2 regions of the Pantoea sp. X-Soil-ISGK-355 genome follow, and region 2 is predicted to be linked to the other one. Evidence: predicted binding sites of a transcription regulator. Region 2 holds the regulator's gene; the other holds the start of a gene.
The links. The regulator LexA, encoded in region 2, represses DNA repair genes until DNA is damaged. The targets are predictions, from matches to a motif close to TNCTGTATGTACATACAGNA.
Positions count from the first base shown of each region.

Region 1 (7,660 bases), 1.5 Mb from region 2:
CCGCTGTTTGCCCGCTGTGGTGAGCTGGCGCGGGCGCATGACATCCGGCTCTCATTCCATCCGGGCCAATATACCGTGCTGGCTTCCGACAATCCCGATGTCGTGGTGCGAGCCCTGGAAGATGTGGAGTATCACACGCTCTGCGCCTGTCTGATGGGCTACGGCAAAACCTTCCAGGATTTTAAAATCAACATTCATATGAATGGTAAGGCGGGATTCGACGGCTTTAAACACTCATTTAATCAGCTCAGCCCGGAAGCGCGACTGATGCTGACGGTGGAGAATGATGAGATTTCCTGCTCGCTGGATGATGTGCTGCAGGCGGCACCCCTCTGTCCGGTCGTGCTGGATATCCACCATCACTGGGTAAAAGAGAGTGAGTTTATTCAGCCGGATGATGCGCGCGTTGCCAGAGTAATCGACTCATGGCGCGGCGTACGGCCGGTGCTGCACTATTCGATTTCGCAGGAGGGGATTATTCCGCAGGCGGGCTGGCCCGATCAGCAGCAGCTGGGCGTAAGCAAAAGCAAACTGCGGGCGCACTCCGACTTCTTTTTCAATCCGACGCTGAATGGCTGGGCGCTGTCGTTCCACGCTTTCGACATCATGTGCGAAGTGAAAATGAAGAATCTGGCGCGGGAGCCGCTTTATCAGTGGGGAATAACGCAGAAGCTGATAGAGAATCCCCTGGCCGAAGCGACCAGGGAATCGGCAAACGTTAAATAATCGCCACGCCGCCTGTGACGGCGATGGTCGCCCCGGAAATGTAGCTGGCTTCATCACTGGCCAGCATCACATAGGTTGGCGCCAGCTCAGCAGGCTGACCGGCACGTTGCAGCGGCACTTCACTGCCAAAGGTCTTCACCTGTTCAACCGGCATGGTCGACGGGATCAGCGGTGTCCAGATGGGGCCGGGCGCAACCGCATTGGCTCGGATGCCTTTTTCCGCCAGCAAGGCGGCCAGGCCACCGGAGAAGTTAACGATGGCGGCTTTGGTGGCGGAGTAGGCGAGCAGTTTCGGTTTCGGCTGGTCAGCATTGATCGAAGCCGTATTAATGATCGACCCGCCTGCAGGCATATGTTTTGTGGCCGCTTTAGTGATGTAAAACATCGCGTACAGGTTAGTCTTCATCGTCCGATCAAACTCGTCGTCGCTGATCGCATCCAGCGAGTCGCGCGTCATCTGATACGCCGCGTTATTCACCACAATGTTAATCTCACCAAAGGCTTCAACGGCTTTATCAACCAGCGCGTTGCAGTGTGACGCATCGGTAATGTCGCCGGGCACCAGGACAGCTTTCTGACCGGCGGCCTCAACCAGTCGGGCGGTATCCTGCGCATCCTCATGCTCATCAAGATAAGAGATCAGCACGTCAGCACCTTCCCGGGCAAAAGCAATCGCCACGGCCCGGCCAATGCCGGAATCGCCGCCGGTAATAATCGCTTTTTTACCCGCCAGACGGCCTGAACCCTGATAACTCTCTTCACCATGATCGGGCTGTGGCTGCATCGCGGCGGTGCTGCCAGGCCACGTCTGCTGCTGCTCTGTGAATGGGGGTTGTGGACGCTGAGTGGATGACATGACTTCTCCTCCGTAAAAAATGGAAAAACCTGTCAGGGCATTGGTCCCTGACAGGCGGGTAATTATGGTTTCGGTGGCGTAACGCCATCAATCTGCTCTGACTGTGCACCGGAGCCGGGACGGGCATTGCCCAGCAGCGGCTCATCACCCAGAATCTCGGGCTGCTGCTTCGCGCTGAACTGCCCATGACCATCGTAAGCCGGGCCACTGCTCCAGCGACCTTCCGGCAGCGGTTTGTCCAGTGAGGTATTCAGGCAGTAGTACGAGTGCTCCTGCGCCTCATGTTCCTGCGGGAAGCTGTTCGGGATCGGCAGCGATGCGTTCAGGCCACCCATCTCTTCGATCACCGCCAGCCACTGCTGCTGGTGCATCGTGTCACGGGCGATCAGGAAGGAGAGGAAGTCCTTCATCCCTTTGTCTTCGGTCATGTTGTAGAGCCGGGTAGCCAGTACGCGGCCGGTGGCTTCTGCAGTGACGTTAGCCAGCATATCTGCCGCCACGTTGCCGGAGGCGTAGATGTGGCTCATGTCGAACGGCATGCCGTTGGCATTCACCGGCATCGCAGCCAGACCGGAAGAGAGGATATGGCGTGGGTTCATGCCACCCAGAATGGCATTAACCACCGGGTCTTTGGCTGACGCTTCCTGGTAAGAGAGCGGTGCGCCTTCAAGGTTCAGCGCCACGGCGTAGCCCAGCATTTCGATATGGCTCAGCTCTTCGGTGGCGGTGGAGATCAGCAGATCCCGAATCCGCACATCACCCCGCGCGCCCATCGCCTGGAAAAAGTATTGCATCGCTACACGAATCTCACCTTCGACGCCGCCGATGGCCTGCTGTAACAGCATGGCAAACTCTGGATCGGGCTTCTCTACACGAACCGGGAATTGAAGTTTTGATGAATGATGAAACATGATTATTTTCCTCGTCTGTGTTTGCAGTAGATGCAGAAAAAGCCTGGACACAGATATCGGATAAATAAAGCGAACCGAGAGCAATTAATCGCAATTTAAGGTGAAATAAGCGGCAAAAACGGTAAATAGTAGAGCTATATCTGGTCCGGCAGGGCAGGCAGTACGGGAGGTGAATATAGAAGCGGGTGATGCAGTGCAGCAGAAATAAAAAAGCCCCTTTAAAAGGGGCCGATTCCGTAGTGGAAAAGCATCCGTGCTAATTCGCGTTCCGTCATGACAGACACAGGTTTTTAGCTTTCGCTGGTGGCCGTTGCACGCTGCAGAACATGTTCAAGAGCCTGACGGTAAATATCCTGCTTAACCATGTCGCGCTCGCTCTCCAGGCGGTGAATCAGACCCAGCACAATGTCTTTATCGGAGACATGGGCTTTGGCTCGCGCAAGTTCAGCATGAACTGCGGCGATCACCTGTTTTTCTGTGGTCAGCGCTGTACCAGAGTTCATGAAGTAATCAGAAATCTGAGACTCTGTATTCATCGTTGTTTGCATGTCAGGCCTCATAAGAAATTGGGAAGGAATGCGTTGATTCAGATCCGGTAACCGGCTGACGCAAAAAAATTGCATCTGAAGGTGGAAATCCACAACACCTTCAGATGCGGTGCAAAGCACGCTCGTTACAAGTGATTTAACATCACGAGGTAAAGTTATACAAAAATGGCAAAGTTGTACAATAAAATTTGACAAAAGATCACTGGTCAGATGTGTTGAGGGAGAGATGGCACACAGGACAAAGCGAGGCTTTCACTCTTTATGTTATATTATTCAGTGAATTAACAGGGATTTCCCATAAGATGATAACGTCTGCTGGTGAGTGCCAGCTATTTTTCTGCCGTCCTGTAAAACGATACAATAGCCGTTCAGGCAGACATTTTTGCAAAAAACCTGTACAGCCCGTACAGGTTTTTTTGCGCAGGAAAAGCGGACAACGCAACACAGCTGCTGCAATCCTGTCCGCCTGACAGGTCATGCCACATAATTCACTTCCCACGCCTGATGCAGAAGGCTAAGGTTGAGCCCTTATTCATCACAAGGAAATGATCATGGTTCACGACTATTTTGCGATTCCGCCTGCGGGCGTGACGCAGGAACAACATAAACGTTCAGTGGCTGTGGCAGCGGCGCTGTCAGTGGCAAAGGAATCCGTCAGCGCTTCAACGTCAGCAACCGGTTCAAAAGCCTCCTGGGACCTGCAGGCCGTGGCGAATGAAATTGGTAATCTGGCCGATGCGATTCAGGATGCGCTGGAGAGTGATAGCCAGGCTTAAAGGCTAATCCGCAGCGTCTCAGACGGCTGCCGGGACGGGGCAGGGGATGGCAGTGTTCAGGAGCCGGTAACGTCCGGTGAGCGGACGCTGCCGGAGAGTCCTATTCCATCGTGGGTGGCTCATATTTAATATACTGACGCAGGGCGTCATGGATTGCCTGATTATTGCCTTCCTCCAGACCACGTTCGGCATATTCTTTCGCCAGCGCGGCCAGCACATCGTCAAATTTCCCTTTGTAGTTGAGATTATTGAGCGCAATTTGCTGACCGAGTATCGCTTTTAATACCGTGGTCTCAACCGTTAACTGCGCAACGGCTTCTTCCAGATGTTTAATTCTATCGTCGTCTGTCATAACCCCTCCATGCCTTAAAAAAGGCAGAATAACCAGCCCGCTCTGAATATTCAAACCTCGGCGAATGCCACAGAGACGTTGTCAGATTTTCCTTAAGTAAAAATAATCAGCGGGTGAATTTATAAGATTAGTTACTGAAAGAAAAAAACGCTGATATTCCCGTGCTGCGGCAAAAGTAACCCGTTTCCGCTTACTCTCACAGCAGTGAGAAAAAAGAGGATTAAAAAAGTGTATTACCATCAACTCCTTTGCTTAAAAATGTTCCGTGTCACTTGATTAAAAGGGGGATTAGCTATTACTGTATTTATATACAGTAATCTGAGCAAGGAGTGAAATTGTGGAATTCATTAAACCTGCGGACATTCGCGCCGTTATGCCTTTACCGCTTTATATCGAACGTGTGCCGTGCGGATTTCCCTCCCCGGCGCAGGATTATGTCGAACAACGTATCGATCTCAATGCGCTGATGGTGCAGCATCCCAGTGCCACCTATTTTGTCCGCGTCAGCGGCGAGTCGATGATTGAGGCGGGCATTAACGATGGTGATATGCTGGTGGTCGACAGCTCGCTCACCGCCTCACACGGCGATATCGTGGTGGCCGCCGTCGATGGTGAATTTACCGTTAAACGTCTTCAGCTTCATCCCTGCCTGCAACTGATGCCGATGAACACCAAATTTAAACCGATCGCTATCCAGACCGAAGATGCGCTGGAAGTGTTTGGTGTTGTGACCTTTGTTATTAAATCGACGCACTGACCATGTTCGCGCTGGTCGATGTGAACTGCTTTTATGCATCGTGCGAAACCGTTTTCCGGCCCGATCTGAAAGGCAAACCGGTGGTGGTGCTGTCGAATAACGACGGCTGTGTGATTGCGCGCAGCGCCGAGGCAAAAAAAGCCGGCATTAAAATGGGTGCACCCTATTTTAAAATGCGTGAAGAGCTGACGCGTCATGCGGTACAGGTCTTCAGCTCAAATTACGCGCTCTATGCCGACATGAGTGAGCGGGTGATGACCATCCTCGAAGAGATGGCTCCCTCGGTGGAGATCTACTCGATCGACGAGGCGTTTATGGATCTTACCGGCGTGCAGAACTGCATGGCGCTGGAGACCTTTGGCCGGCAGGTTAAAGAACGGATCCGCAAAGAGACCCATCTGACCGTCGGCGTCGGCATTGCACAGACCAAAACGCTGGCTAAGCTGGCGAATTTTGCGGCCAAAAAGTGGAGCAAAACCGGCGGCATTGTCGATCTGTCGGACCCCGAACGACAGAAAAAGCTGCTGGCGCTGATTGATGTGGCTGACGTCTGGGGCGTAGGGCACCGGATCGGCAAACGGCTCAACGCCATGGGCGTTATGACGGCGAAAGATCTGGCCGATCAAAGCACCGAATCCATTCGCAAACAGTTCAGCGTGGTGATGGAGCGTACCGTCAGAGAACTGCGTGGCGAATCCTGCCTGGAACTGGAGTCAGTGACACCGGATAAGCAGCAAATCATGTGTTCCCGTTCGTTTGGCAGCCGCATCTCCGATTATGACCAGATGCGTGAAGCCGTCTGTGCCTATGCTGAGCGTGCGGCAGAGAAGCTACGCCGCGGTAACCAGTATTGCCGTCAGGTGGGGGTCTTTGTGCGTACCAGCCCGCATGCTACGGATGAACCCTTTTATGGTAATCAGTCTACCGGCCAGTTGGTCATCCCGACACAGGACACGCGCGATATTGTCGGCGTTGCGATGGCGTGTCTGGATAACATCTGGATTGAGGGGCATCGCTATATCAAGGCGGGCATCGTGCTGGGGGATTTTTTCAGTCAGGGCGTGGCCCAGCTTGATCTGTTTGACGAGCATCAGCCGCGCCGCAACAGCCAGGAGCTGATGCAGCTGATTGATAAAATTAATAAAATCGGCAGCGGAAAACTCTGGTTTGCCGGGCAGGGGATCAACAAGGCCTGGGCAATGAAGCGCGAGATGCTGTCACCTGCCTATACCACGCGGGTAACGGATTTGCCGGTGGCGGCGGTTAAGTAGGCGCGGGTCCGGCTTCCTCTGTTGCTGACGTAGCAGCTGTTATACGCTTTTTTATCACGCGATTAAAGTGACAGGAAGTGATGCTTTGCCTGGCCCGATGAGTAGTTTTTCATCGGGCATTTTAAAAAAATAACCACGTAAATATAGTGGGTTTCAGAGCGTTTGAAGCCAGAGTCATGCTCTGGCCTGCAATACAATTCACAGCAATCATTCAATCCCGCCACCATGACGACGATGAGATTTATGTGGTCGACGGCAACAGCACTATAAAAACCCGACTCTTTTTATGTTTTGCTGACAATGAGCACCACGCCAGCCTGCTTATTAAGCAGTCTATGTTATGGCTGATTAAAATAAACACGCAGCAACGGGCAGATCGCCGCAAAGAGACCGCGTTATTATCTGAGTAAATCGTGACCGGTTTGCTCTGTAACCTCTGCCGGGTTGCAGGGTACAACCGGTTACTCCCCTTGATCATCAGGCGACAGAAACGGACAGGCGTCAGTGTCAGGCCGCTATCTATACTTGTTACCCATGCCTGGGATAGAATCCGGGCTGATTCTGACAGGAACGTCCTTACCAGACCGGTAACAATGATCATGACAGCGACAGCGCAAAAAAACAAAGAGCGGGGACGTCCCAGAGAGTTCGATATTGAACAGGCTCTGGATCAAGCCATGATCGTTTTCCGACAAAAAGGGTATCACGCCACATCAATAAGCGATCTGGGTGAGGCGATGAACCTCTCTGCAGGCAGCATCTACAAGGCCTTTAAAGATAAGCGCTCGCTCTTTCTGCAGGTGTTTGAACGTTATCTGTTGCTCAGAAATACCGAGCTGCGCCGTCGTCTGGCACCCTGTGTCAGCGGACGGGAAAAAATAACCGAGCTATTGCAGTTCTATCTTGACTCGGCGCGCGCCATCGAAGGGCGGCGCGGCTGTCTGGTCGTTGCCAGCGCCATTGCGCTGCAGACGATGGATCAGGCGCTGGGGCAGCGCATTGATGAGGTGGTTCAGCGTAATCAGCGCTTCCTGGTCTCGCTGCTGGAGCTGGGGCAACGGGATGGCTCAATCGATAACACACTGGACAGTGAAGCGGCAGCCGGTTTAATCCTCTGCATGGCATACGGTATGCGGGTTGCAGGCAAGGTCAGCGATGTGACCAACGAACAGCAGACGCTGGCGCTGGCATTGAAAGTGCTGGGGTAATCATTACGGGGAGGGGCATCAGTATACCGGCATTTCCCCGCCCACGTTTTTCGGACAGAAAAAGTCTGCAGTGCGCTTTTCCCGACGCTGTTTATGTGCCAGGCTTTTACGCTTTATTCTGTAGCGTAGAAAATTAAGGCCTGCTTCGTGAAAACCTCAATCTTACTGACACTCGTCGCCGCTATTGGCTGCTCTGTCTTTGCTGCACAGGGGGGATTTGAAACCCGCGCAGTGAAACATCCGCTGCAACAGCAG
Region 1 covers NZ_AP035971.1:1,868,580-1,876,239, forward strand. Annotated here, with positions in the region: gene AC6I8J_RS08615 (apurinic/apyrimidinic endonuclease family protein) at 1-726, shown strand, start outside; gene AC6I8J_RS08620 (glucose 1-dehydrogenase) at 719-1,582, opposite strand; gene AC6I8J_RS08625 (manganese catalase family protein) at 1,645-2,493, opposite strand; gene AC6I8J_RS08630 (biofilm development regulator YmgB/AriR family protein) at 2,784-3,041, opposite strand; gene AC6I8J_RS08635 (hypothetical protein) at 3,593-3,817, shown strand; gene AC6I8J_RS08640 (hypothetical protein) at 3,918-4,169, opposite strand; gene umuD (translesion error-prone DNA polymerase V autoproteolytic subunit) at 4,507-4,926, shown strand; gene umuC (translesion error-prone DNA polymerase V subunit UmuC) at 4,929-6,197, shown strand; gene AC6I8J_RS08655 (TetR/AcrR family transcriptional regulator) at 6,791-7,405, shown strand; gene AC6I8J_RS08660 (hypothetical protein) at 7,553-7,660, shown strand, end outside.
Region 1: a site for LexA is predicted at 4,466-4,485, ahead of umuD (translesion error-prone DNA polymerase V autoproteolytic subunit). Genes of this name have one in related genera too.

Region 2 (7,660 bases):
AGAAGTTGAGATTGATACCGGCAGCAATGTGTGGCGGCACCAGGCCCTGATGATAGAGCACATAGGAGAGCAGCAGATAATCCATGTGGCTGCGATGGCACGGCACATAGACAATCTCGTGGCCATCCTGCGCCAGCTGACGAACTTTTTCGCCGCCATTGACGTTGATGCCCTGATAGAGACGACTCCAGAGCCAGCCCATCACGCGGTCGGTGACGCGAATCGCTTCATAAGAGAAGTTGGCGGCAATTTCTTCCATCATCTCAACGGCATTCTGCTGCGCTTTCTCATGGGAGATTTTTTTGCTGCGTGCTTCATCTTCGACGGCTTTTTCAATCGCTTTGGATTGCAGCAGACGGTTGAACAGATCCTGACGCGCCGGTAAACGCGGGCCAATCGCCGCCAGCCGCTGACGGGCAAAATGGATGCGCGCCACGCGAGCCAGCTTCTGGGCGATCGACTTATCCGTACCGTGCTCCGTGGCCATACGGCGCAGTGAGACGGTCGGCGAGAAGCGAACAAAGCTGTCGCGTCCGTGCCAGATCACCGCAAAGAACTTCTGTACACCGTTCAGCACACGCAGGTGTGGCGTGGCTTCGCCCTGGACTTCACGTCCTGGTGCGCGGCCAAACATTACCGTGACCGGCAGCATCTGGATATCGAGCTTAGGATTATTGCGATGCAGATCGAGGTAATCGTGAAAGATTTTCACCGATTCGACGCTGGGCACAAAGTAGGGGAATACGCGCGGGCCATCGTGGATAAATACGTGGCGCGGCAGCAGTGAACCATCAATCTCCAGCGGAGAGAGCGGATCAGGCAGATGATGCCGCAGACACTGCGCGCGTAAAGTCAGTAAGTCGGCCTTCGAATCGTAAGGCAAAACATACATAATAGGTCGGGTCGGATCCAGACCATGTTCAGACACGGGATCGGCCGGAATGGCCTTACTTTTTACCAAAAACGACAGTGGTAAATTAAGCAATTTGTAATAGAGTTTACGCCAACCTGACATAGACAACATGAAGCCTCTTGTTAGCAAAGCGCCGCAAGCATACCAGAAAGTGCAGCGAAGATCTGTGGTGGTGCCAATTGCACGCAGCCCAGACATTGACGTCAATCCGATAAAAGGGTTCCCACATCATGGCAAATAATGCCACCGGACTTATCAGAATAATTAAAGCCGCAGGTTACTCCTGGCAGGGACTGCGTGCCGCCTGGCAACATGAAGCGGCGTTTCGTCAGGAAGCCCTGGCTGCGCTGGTCGCCATTATTATCGCCTGCTGGCTGGATGTCGATGTGGTCTCACGCATCCTGATGATTGGGTCGGTGGTGCTGGTGGTCATTGTCGAAATCCTTAATAGCGCCATTGAATCCGTGGTCGACCGCATCGGTCAGGAGCATCATCCGCTGGCGGGCCGGGCCAAAGATATGGGATCTGCGGCAGTACTGATCAGCATCTTACTGGCACTCTTTGTCTGGATCGCGCTGCTCTGGACACATTTGCGATAAGCGTTCCATATCGCGCCGGAAGCCGCGTTTTGCCTGACAATCGGTTTCCATTTCGCCAATACCTGTATATACTCACAGCGACTGTATAAACAACCAGGGGGCGGGATGAAAGCATTAACCAGCAGGCAGCAGCAGGTCTATGACCTGATTCGCGACCATATTTCTTCAACAGGCATGCCGCCTACGCGCGCAGAGATTGCTGCACAACTGGGCTTCCGCTCACCGAATGCGGCAGAAGAGCACCTGAAAGCGCTGGCGCGTAAAGGCGTCATTGAGATCGTTTCCGGTGCATCGCGCGGCATTCGCCTGCTAATGGAAGAAGAAGCCTCAGAAGGCATACCGTTGATTGGCCGGGTTGCTGCCGGTGAGCCAATCATGGCGCAGGAACATATCGAAACCCACTATAAAGTGGATCCGGGCCTGTTTAAGCCCTCTGCCGACTTCCTGCTGCGCGTCAGCGGAATGTCGATGAAAGATATCGGGATTATGGATGGCGACCTGCTCGCGGTACATAAAACCCAGGATGTGCGCAATGGCCAGGTTGTCGTTGCCCGCATTGATGATGAAGTCACCGTTAAGCGCTGGAAAAAGCAGGGTGCTATCGTGCATCTGCTGCCTGAAAACAGCGATTTCGACCCGATTGTTGTCGATACCCGTGCACAGTCCCTGACCATTGAAGGTCTGGCGGTTGGCGTGGTGCGTAACGGCGAGTGGCTCTGATTCTGAGGGCTGCGTGCATTCGCTTTCTCTGATGCTATTCTGTCTGCCCTAATTTTGTCGCTGCCTGTTTTGCGCAGCGACACTGAGCACGGAACGGCGAATGCGCTTTCTCACGGCAACGGATAAAAATCTCTGGCGGCTTGCGCTGCCGATGATCCTTTCAAATATCACCGTTCCCTTACTGGGCGTGGTCGATACTGCAGTTATTGGTCATCTCGACAGCCCTGTCTATCTTGGCGGGGTTGCGGTCGGGACCACTGTGACCAGTTTCCTCTTTATGCTGCTGCTTTTTCTTCGAATGAGTACGACTGGCCTGACGGCGCAGGCGTTTGGTGCCGGTGATAAAATGGCGCTGGCACGTGCGCTGACCCAGCCGCTGATGATTGCGCTGCTGGCAGGTGTACTGTTCATCGCTTTACGTTATCCGATTATTCAGCTGGCGACCCATCTGGTTGGCGGTAATCCCGCGGTACTGGAACAGGCGGCGCTGTTTATTCAGATTCGCTGGCTCAGTGCACCCGCCACGCTGGCAAACCTGGTCATTCTGGGCTGGCTGCTGGGCGTGCAGTATGCGCGCGCGCCAGTGATCCTGCTGGTGGTAGGCAATCTGGTTAACATCGGGCTCGATCTCTGGCTGGTGATGGGACTGCACTGGGGTGTCGCGGGGGCGGCAACCGCCACGGCGCTGGCGGAGTACATCACGCTGGGTGTCGGCGGTATCATGGTCTGGCGAGTCCTGAAGCTGCGCGGTATTACGTTAAGCCTGCTGAAGCAGAGCTGGCGCGGTGACAGCGGCCGGCTGCTGCGGCTGAACCGGGACATCATGCTGCGCTCATTGATGCTGCAACTCTGTTTCGCCTCGCTGACCGTGCTGGGCGCGCGGCTGGGCCCGGATGTGGTGGCGGTTAACGCGGTATTGCTGATGTTCATTACGTTCACGGCCTATGCGCTGGATGGCTTTGCCTACGCAGTTGAAGCTTTTGCCGGCGAGGCCCATGGTGCAAAAGATGGCGGCAAACTGCTGCGTGTCTGGCACTCTGCCTGTCGGCAGGCGGTGGTGGTAGCGCTGTTCTTTTCCCTGACCTATGCCATTGCTGGCCCGCAGATTGTTACCCTGTTGACCTCTCTTCCTTCGCTGCAACAAAGTGCTGACCGCTATCTGGTCTGGCAGATCGTTATGCCGCTGATCGGCGTCTGGTGTTATCTGCTGGATGGGATGTTCATCGGCGCAACACGCGGACGTGAGATGCGTAACAGCATGGTGGTGGCAGCAGCAGGCTACTTTCTGATGCTGCTCAGCGTACCGGCGCTGGGTAATCACGGACTGTGGCTGGCGGTAACGGTTTTCCTGGCGCTGCGCGGCCTGTCGCTGTGGCTCATCTGGCGTAAGCACTGGCGTCAGAACAGCTGGTTTGATGCCTGAGTCAGTCGTGGCTGCACGCAAGCCGATACAGATTATTCTGTATTATTCCACGGTTAATAAATTGGCTACTATAATTAACTCTATGCAGCGCAGTTAACCAGCGCTTTATATCGTTATTTTGTTAAGTAACAAGATAATCATTAAACCCCGAGGATTGGAGGTCTGCCATGAATAAAGATGAAGCCAGCGGCAACTGGAAGCAGTTCAAAGGCAAAATGAAAGAGAAATGGGGCAAGCTGACCGATGACGACATGCAGGTTATCGAAGGTAAACGCGATCAGCTGGTCGGCAAAATCCAGGAACGTTATGGCTATGCGAAAGATGAAGCAGAGCGTGAAGTAACCGACTGGGAAGGTCAGAACAAAGATCACCGCTGGTAATCTGATACCAGGCTGATAATCAGCTAAAAGCTTTCCGGCGCGCCCGCCCCGGAACGGCACAGGGACGGAACAGCACAAGGATGTGCAGATTACCCGCGTTTGCCCCGCTTTTTACCCTCATCCTGATGGTCATGCTCGCAGCTTTCATGGTGCGTACAGGCTTCGACCGCAGCACAATTTTCACATAAACCATGCGCTTCAATCACGCTATGACGTAAAGCGAACTGTGCTTCACCCGCCAGCGTTGCGATAATCTTCTCCACGCCCTGCGCCTGTTTCTCCGTTACCGCAGCACAGCGGTCACAGACCAGCATCACCGATGTATGTGCCGGTGCCTCAAAATGGTGGCACATGACGTAGCTGTTGTTGGATTCCACCCGATGAATGAAACCCTGCTCCAGCAGGAAATCCAGCGCACGATAGACCGTGGGCGGCTTAGCCTGTGGTTCGCTGATGCGGAGCTGATCCAGCAGATCGTAAGCGCTGATCGAGCCAGGCTGTTCGGCCATCAGGCGCAACACCTCAGCACGCTGCGAAGTCAGACGTACACCGCGCTGCAGGCATATCTTTTCAGCCTGAATCAAAATTTGCTGCGACGTCATGTTTGTCATGAAAAATTCTCCGCTGGATAAGTGATGTTATTTTATCACACATAGTTTTTCGGCGCTGATGTTCGTTTTCGCCTGGTAAAACAGCATTATTTGCCTGATAAAGCAGCATTTTAAGCATTTCAGCCGCTATCTATCTCAAATCTGACGAGAAATCAGATCCATTTTCAATCGACCTGAAGCGGAATTTGTTGGTATTTTGCTTTGCATCTCACTGAGTTAAGAAGTAATGTTCAGAAAGACTTAAGGAAAGTCTGGCATTATTTGAAATACCCCGACGCAGTTTGAACAATTACAACGGTTTTTTGATTGGAAAACGTCCAATCCTTTGAATTAAGACACTGTTTCCTTTGAATTCACAGCAATAACGCGTTAGCCAGGGTTCACAATAGGGCTAACAAACTATTCAGTCGTTGAATGTTTCAATGACAATTTCTCAGGTGATGGCAGGCAAATGGTGAAAAAATCCGCTCAACGTTCAGCGCTGAAGTATTCCGCTGCAGCGACCGCGCTTTTCCTTTCTTCTTCCGCCATGGCGGCAGGGACCTGGTATGATGCACGTAATGACGCCATGGGCGGGACCGGCGTAGCATCTTCTGTTTATGGCTCAGCAGTGCTGGCGAACCCGGCATTAATGACGCGTGCTAAATCTGACGATAACGTCAGCATTATTTTCCCTTCAGCGGGAATTCAGGTGACTGACAAAGATAAGCTGATCGATAAAGTCGATGATATTACGGACACCGTAGATCGCTATCGTGACGTGATTGGTAATCTGACTTTTGCAGATTATCTGCGTGGCTACCCTGAACTGCGTGCTGCCTCCGGCGATGTTGCTGACAAGCTCAGCGATTTGCGCGGTAACAAAGCTCACGGCAGTGCAGGCGTGGCCGTGGCCGTCACGATCCCCAATGAGACTCTGCCTTTTGCGTTTATTACCAAAGCCTACGGTACGGCGCACGTCCGTGCCAACGTGGTCCAGGGTGATATCGACTACCTGCGCGGTGTCGCTAACGGAACGGTGCTGCCACGTCCGGGCGATCAAAATAACCTTCGTTCCAGTGCGAATGGCTTAGCGGCACTGACCATTGATTATGGTGTGGCGGTGGCGCATGAGTTCACTATCGCCGGTCAGCCGGTCTCAGTGGGCGTGACGCCGAAAGTGCAGAAAACCTCGCTCTATAACTATACTGCCAGCATCTATAACTATGACAAGAACGACATCAACAATAGCCAGTATCGCAGCACCGACACCGGCTTTAACGTTGATGCCGGTCTGGCAACCACCTTTGCTGAAAACTGGACGCTGGGTGTGACCGGACAGAACCTGGTTTCGCGTGATCTGCAGACCAAAGAGGTCAACGGGTTCCGTGATACCTACCAGATTCGCCCGCTGGTCACCACCGGCCTGTCCTGGGATAAAGGTCCGTTTACCGTGACCGGCGATGTGGATCTGACGGAAACCAAACGCTTCAAAACGCAGGATAACAGCCAGTATGCGGCAGTGGGCGCGGAATACCGCGTGCTTGACTGGCTGCAGCTGCGTGCCGGTTATCGTGCGGACATGCGGTCTAACGACGAAAATGTTGCCACCGCAGGTTTTGGTCTGTCACCGTTTAACAAAGCTGTCCATCTGGATCTGGCCGGCTCTGTGGGGGCTAACAATACCTGGGGCGCGATGATGCAGCTGGGCTTTAACTTCTAAGCACGTTATTCAGGCTGTTCGGGGGCGGGCGATGCACTATCGCCCGCCCTTGTGTTATCCTTGCACAGAATTCCATCACCCTTAATTACCGGATTGTCTGCGCTTCATGCCTAATTTCTCTTCGCAACGTTTCTCTATCGCCCCCATGCTCGACTGGACCGATCGCCACTGTCGCTATTTTCATCGTCAGCTGACCGGCGACACGCTGCTCTACACCGAAATGGTGACCACGGGCGCGATCATTCATGGCAAAGGGGATTACCTGGCTTACAGCGAGGCGGAACATCCGGTCGCGTTGCAGCTTGGCGGTAGCGATCCGGCGGCGCTGGCGCAGTGTGCGAAGCTGGCAGAGCAGCGTGGCTACGATGAAGTGAACCTGAATGTCGGCTGTCCTTCGGATCGGGTTCAGAATGGCCGATTCGGTGCCTGCCTGATGGCCGAGGCGAATCTGGTCGCGGATGCGATTAAAGCGATGCGCGACGTGGTATCGATTCCGGTGACGGTGAAAACCCGCATCGGGATTGATGAGCTGGACAGCTATGAATTCCTGACCGACTTTATCGGCACGGTGGCCGGTCGCGGTGAATGCGAGACATTTATTATCCATGCGCGCAAAGCCTGGCTCTCTGGCCTCAGCCCCAAAGAGAATCGCGAAATTCCACCGCTGGATTATCCCCGCGTCTGGCAGCTGAAACGCGATTTTCCGCATCTGACGATCGCGCTCAATGGTGGTGTGAAAACGCTGGAAGAGGCACTGGCTCATCTGCAGCACCTTGACGGCGTAATGATGGGACGTGAAGCCTATCAAAACCCCGGCATTCTGGCGCAGGTCGATCAGACGCTGTTTGGTCGTCAGCATCCGGCGGCTAACCCGGTGGACGTAGTGCGCGCAATGTATCCCTATATTGAAGCGGAGCTGGCGAAGGGCACGTATCTGGGACACGTCACACGCCATATGCTGGGATTATTCCAGGGAATTCCGGGCGCTCGCCAGTGGCGACGTCACCTGAGTGAAAACGCCCACAAGCCGGGCGCTGATGTTCGCGTACTGGAAGCGGCGCTGGCGCTGGTTGCGGATAAGGTCCCGCAGGAAGTCTGATGTCTGCCCTGAACAGGAAAGCCAGCTTTTAAAGCTGGTTTTTTTTACGCCATAATGTGGTTTTTATCACCAGGTTATGACACTTTTTTTAATCCTTATTAGCGTTAAATCAATAAGTTATCGGTTGGCACGTTTCTTGTAATAGCTATAACAATCAATCTCAAAAAGGAGCGCTGACGTGGAAATTTTATTCGTATTGGGTTTTTTCCTGAT
Region 2 covers NZ_AP035971.1:320,246-327,905, forward strand. Annotated here, with positions in the region: gene plsB (glycerol-3-phosphate 1-O-acyltransferase PlsB) at 1-1,015, opposite strand, end outside; gene AC6I8J_RS01370 (diacylglycerol kinase) at 1,144-1,512, shown strand; gene lexA (transcriptional repressor LexA) at 1,618-2,232, shown strand; gene dinF (MATE family efflux transporter DinF) at 2,333-3,655, shown strand; gene AC6I8J_RS01385 (CsbD family protein) at 3,823-4,035, shown strand; gene zur (zinc uptake transcriptional repressor Zur) at 4,125-4,646, opposite strand; gene AC6I8J_RS01395 (conjugal transfer protein TraF) at 5,098-6,348, shown strand; gene dusA (tRNA dihydrouridine(20/20a) synthase DusA) at 6,455-7,447, shown strand; gene pspG (envelope stress response protein PspG) at 7,626-7,660, shown strand, end outside.